2 regions of the Rheinheimera marina genome follow, and region 1 is predicted to be linked to the other one. Evidence: predicted binding sites of a transcription regulator. Region 1 holds the regulator's gene; the other holds the start of a gene.
The links. The regulator FliA, encoded in region 1, starts transcription of late flagellar genes. The targets are predictions, from matches to a motif close to GCTAAAGTTNNNNNNNNNNCNGCCGATA.

Region 1 (2,397 bases):
ACGATCAAGCCAGTGGTCTGAGACGAATGAAACAACAAATAATCAAAGTCATCGCGATAACAGGTGGGAAAGGCGGCGTTGGTAAGACCAACGTGTCGCTGAATCTGGCGATGGCCATGTCGCAGCTCGGCAAAAAGGTGCTGGTGCTGGACGCCGACCTGGGGTTAGCCAACTGTGACGTGATGCTGGGACTGCGGGTTGAGAAAAACCTGTCTCATGTCTTATCCGGTGAAGCAGAACTGGACGATATCCTGATTGAAGGTCCATTCGGAATTAAGATAGTGCCTGCGACTTCAGGTACTCAATCCATGACCGAGCTGAAACCAGCCGAACATGCAGGCCTTATTCGTGCGTTCAGTGAAATGCGTACCCGCTTTGATGTGTTGCTGGTGGATACTGCTGCCGGTATCTCCGATATGGTCCTGAGCTTTTCCCGAGCTTCACAGGATGTGCTGGTGGTGGTCTGTGACGAACCTTCATCTATCACCGACGCTTATGCACTGATGAAAATCTTGAGCCGTGAACATGGCGTGCAGCGTTTCAAAATTGTCGCCAATATGGTGCGTTCACTCAAAGAAGGGCAGGAATTGTTTGCCAAACTGAGCCGGGTAACGGACCGGTTTTTGGATGTGACGCTGGAACTGGTTGCCACCATTCCCTTTGATGAGAACGTACGCAAAGCGGCACGTAAACAAAAAGCTTTTGTCGAAGCTTTTCCGAAGACACCGGCCTCATTGGCCATCCGAACCTTGGCTACCCGTGCTGTACAATGGCCAATTCCACCCGTCGCCTCAGGTCATCTCGAGTTTTTCTTAGAACAATTGGTGCATCAGCCTGAAGCACGAGGTTTGGTTTGAACAGTAAACTCGCGGCCTACGGTGCTGCTGATCAACTGAGTCGCCTGGTGGAGCAACATGCTCCACTGGTCAAAAGAATTGCCTACCATTTACTCGCCCGTTTACCTGCCAGTGTTCTTGTCGACGATTTGGTTCAAGCCGGTATGATTGGCCTGATTGAAGCCGCTAAGAACTTTGATGGCAGCAAAGGGGCCAGTTTCGAAACCTTTGCTGGTATCCGTATTCGTGGTGCCATGCTTGATGAAATTCGCCGAGGTGACTGGACACCCCGTTCAGTCCACCGCAATTCCCGCATGATTGCTGAAGCCATTGCAGAACTGGAAGGTCAGTTAGGCCGGGACGTCAAAGATATTGAAGTTGCTGAAAAGCTTGATATATCTTTAGAGGAGTATCATCATATGCTCAGTGACGCCAGCAGCGGTCGGATCATCGGTATCGAAGATCTTGGCATCTCGGAAGATGTGCTGGTGACGGCAGACGACACTGATGATGATCATCTGTACGAACAACAGGCAAACGATGCGTTTCAGCAAGCGCTGATTAAAAATATCAGTAGCCTGCCGGAGCGGGAAGCGATAGTGTTGTCACTGTATTATAATGACGAGCTCAATTTGAAAGAGATTGGCGCCGTTTTGGATGTCAGCGAGTCACGGGTTAGTCAGATTCATAGTCAGGCATTGGTGCGGCTTCGCTCCCGAATGCAGGATTGGTTGTAATAGTTTGGGTGCCTTAAATTGGGCGCTCACCGGAGGGGACTTTGGATAAGAACATGAAGATTCTTGTGGTTGACGATTTTTCAACCATGAGACGGATCATCAAGAACCTGTTAAGAGACCTGGGTTTCACCAATGTGCAGGAAGCTGACGATGGCAGCACTGCATTACCCATGTTACAAAACGGCGACTTCGATTTTGTCGTCACCGACTGGAACATGCCAGGAATGCAAGGTATCGACTTGCTCCGCGCTATCCGTGCCGACGGCAAACTGAAGCATATCCCTGTATTGATGGTGACTGCGGAAGCCAAAAAAGAACAAATCATTGCGGCAGCTCAGGCAGGGGTTAACGGCTACATTGTCAAACCATTTACTGCTGCTACTTTACAGGAAAAGCTGGCCAAAATCTTCGAACGTCTGGGTTAGCCGGTAACTGACAAAGGAGTACACCATGTCTGTACCTACGGCACCTCTGATTTCGCTGGAGCAGGCGCGTGAACTGGTTCAGCTACTGGAGATGGGCGAAACTGATGCTGCAAACCAGATGGTACAGCAACTGGCAGTGCCAGGCTCTTCTGAATTATTTGCCGAGGTCGGCAAGCTGACCCGGCAGTTACACAATTCATTGACAAGCTTTCAGGTCGATCCCTCACTGAACTCCCTGCTGGAAGAAGACATTCCAGACGCCAAAATGCGCTTGAATCACGTCATCGACATGACTGAACAAGCCGCAAACAAAACGATGGATGCCGTCGAAAACTGCCTGCCTATTGCCGACGAGTTAAATAATAAACTTCAGGCTATTATTCCTGTCTGGCAGCGACT
Region 2 (2,397 bases), on a different contig from region 1:
ATAAAGCCGAAGTATTTCAGCTCAGTTTCTCCGCTCAGTTGCAGCGCCAGCAAGCGCTGAAACTGACGAACAGAGACTGGGAGGCGTTGGCTTGGGCAGGGGATGTCTTGTGGCTGGCGGATGTTGGCAACAACGATGGCAGCCGCTCTGAGCTGCAGCTGTACGGCCTGAACCGGCAGTTAAAACCGGAACAACGCATCCGGATCCGGATGCCTGAGAGCAGCAGTCTGCCGTACCAGCATGATGTAGATTTTGAAAGCCTGGTGTACTGGCAGCAACAACTCTGGCTGGTGAGCAAAAGTTGGAAGAGTCTGACCGCGCGTTTTTACCCAATCAACAGCTCGGCACCAGAGCAATCCTTGCCGCAACCGCGTTATGAAGTGACGCTACCGTTTTTGGTGACGGATGCCAGTGCTGTACCTGGAACGGATCAGCTAGTGCTGGTTGGTTATGCGCCACCCCAGCAGCGGTTCTGGCAAATGATCCAAGGGAAATTTGAAGTCTGGATGGCGTTACTGGATGGCGAAGGCAAGCTGATTAAACAGCAACAGCTGCCAGTGGACACACAAGTGGAGGGAGCCTGTGTGGACCCAGCAGGGCAGCTGTGGCTGAGCAGTGAAGTGGGGTATAAGCCGGCCAGTCTGTACCGGCTCCTTCACTGGTAGTACTTAACTTTTAGTCAGTTCGTCTTTGGTGTTCGCGGCAACTTCAGTTGCCAGTTCGTCGTCCTTGTTGGGATTCAGAATAGATTCGCGGAAGCGGGCAAAACCGTCCTGGATCAGGCTGTAGGTTTTATCGATATCATCGGCCACTTTACCGCTTAATACGCCAAGGCCATCCAGAATGTCGCGGGCATCTTTAAAGCCTGTGTCGACGCCGCCACCGACGATGGATAAAAATTTATCCAGCCGCTCTTCTTCTGTCATGTCCGGAGTTTGTTCTTTGTATTTCTGATAAAACGCCGTTGCAAAGCTGACGATGCGGTCTGCGGTGGCTTCTGGTGAGGTGTCGACCTCACTTTGTTTAATCTTTTGCGCCGCATTGGGGCCAAATTCTTCTTCCAGCTCTTTGTTAATGCCTTCTAAAGCGGTTTTGTACAGCAGCTTTAAGGAGTTGCTCTCGTCGCCCGTGGTCAGATTGAGCTGGCTTTCCATAATGGAGGCGTTGAGCTGTTGTTTGTTGAGCCGGGACTGCTCGAAGCCAGTGAGCTTTTTGTCTTTGCTTTCTTCAGTGGCATTGCTGCTGTTAGCGGACTGAGCGTTGCTGTTGCTCAGGCTATTGATGGACGACATAAAGCTCTCCTGTGCTGTGACTGTGGTCAGTATAGCCAGACCACGCCTGGGTTGTATCCTTGTTTCGGCCATCACCGGCAAAACTTTAACCCGGGGTGGCAAAAAATTGCCGGGAGCAATTTTTGACGTTGCGAAGCAACGGCCCGCAGGGGGAAGACCAAGGACGGATCTTCACAAAAAATTGCCGGGAGCAATTTTTCATTGCGCGAAGCGCAACCCCAAGGGGCGCCGCCAGGGAAGGTGGCGCTAAAAAAGCCGGGAGCTTTGGTTGACCGCAAGGCCAACCTTAAAGGACGTGGCCTAATGGGTCTGGTAAAACTTGCGGGCTTTATCAATATCCTGACAAAGCTGCTCTGTGCCACTGAGCATACGGGTGGTGGTGCGGTGCAGTAGGTCCGAATTGGGTGTGCTGAACTGCTGGTATTTCACAGCGGGCAGCTCTTTCCAGCGTGACCAGTCAAATAACGAGCGCTTCTCCTCAGCGGAATTGGGCTGAATAATCAATTGCGGCTGGCTGACCAGTACCTGCTCCAGCCCCACTGTGGGGTAGTCACCTGTGGCGTTAGCAAAGGGGTTTTCGGCGCCACAAAGTGCCAGTTGCTGTTGCGGCCAGGCCTGGTTGGCCACAGTCGACAGCGGGTCGGCCCATAACTCATAGAAGACCCGGACTTTGCTTTGCTGCTGATAGCGGGCTCTGAGTGTGGCCAGTTGCTGTTCAAAGGCATCGGCTTGTTGCCCGGCCTGCTCTGTGTGGCCGGTGAGTTGACCCAACAGGCGCAGCTCTTTGGCGATATCGTCAAGCTGGCGCGGGTTAGATTCCACCAAATTCAGCCCGAGTGCCCGCAAACGGCTGATATCGGCGGCAGGATTACCATCCGTCCAGGCCAACACCAGATCTGGTTTGAGCAGCAGAATTTGCTCAACATTGAGCTGCATATAGTTGCCAACCCGTGGCAACTGTTTCGCCGCAGCCGGGTAATCAGCATGTTCAGTGGCGGCGACCAGACTGTCGCCAGCACCAATGCTATACAGCTGCTCGACCAAATGCGGTGACAGCGCCACAATGCGCTGCGCTTGTGCCTGCACCTGAAAGGCCAGCAAGGCG

Region 2: a site for FliA is predicted at 1,355-1,382, ahead of ACFO3I_RS06255 (DUF5610 domain-containing protein). Genes of this name have one in related genera too.

The regions. Positions count from the first base shown of each region.
Region 1 covers NZ_JBHSGB010000017.1:329,629-332,025, reverse strand. The annotation lists gene ACFO3I_RS17860 (MinD/ParA family protein) at 1-857, shown strand, start outside; gene ACFO3I_RS17855 (RNA polymerase sigma factor FliA) at 854-1,573, shown strand; gene cheY (chemotaxis response regulator CheY) at 1,627-1,998, shown strand; gene ACFO3I_RS17845 (protein phosphatase CheZ) at 2,024-2,397, shown strand, end outside.
Region 2 covers NZ_JBHSGB010000006.1:70,115-72,511, reverse strand. The annotation lists gene ACFO3I_RS06260 (hypothetical protein) at 1-665, shown strand, start outside; gene ACFO3I_RS06255 (DUF5610 domain-containing protein) at 669-1,292, opposite strand; gene ACFO3I_RS06250 (cobalamin-binding protein) at 1,593-2,397, opposite strand, start outside.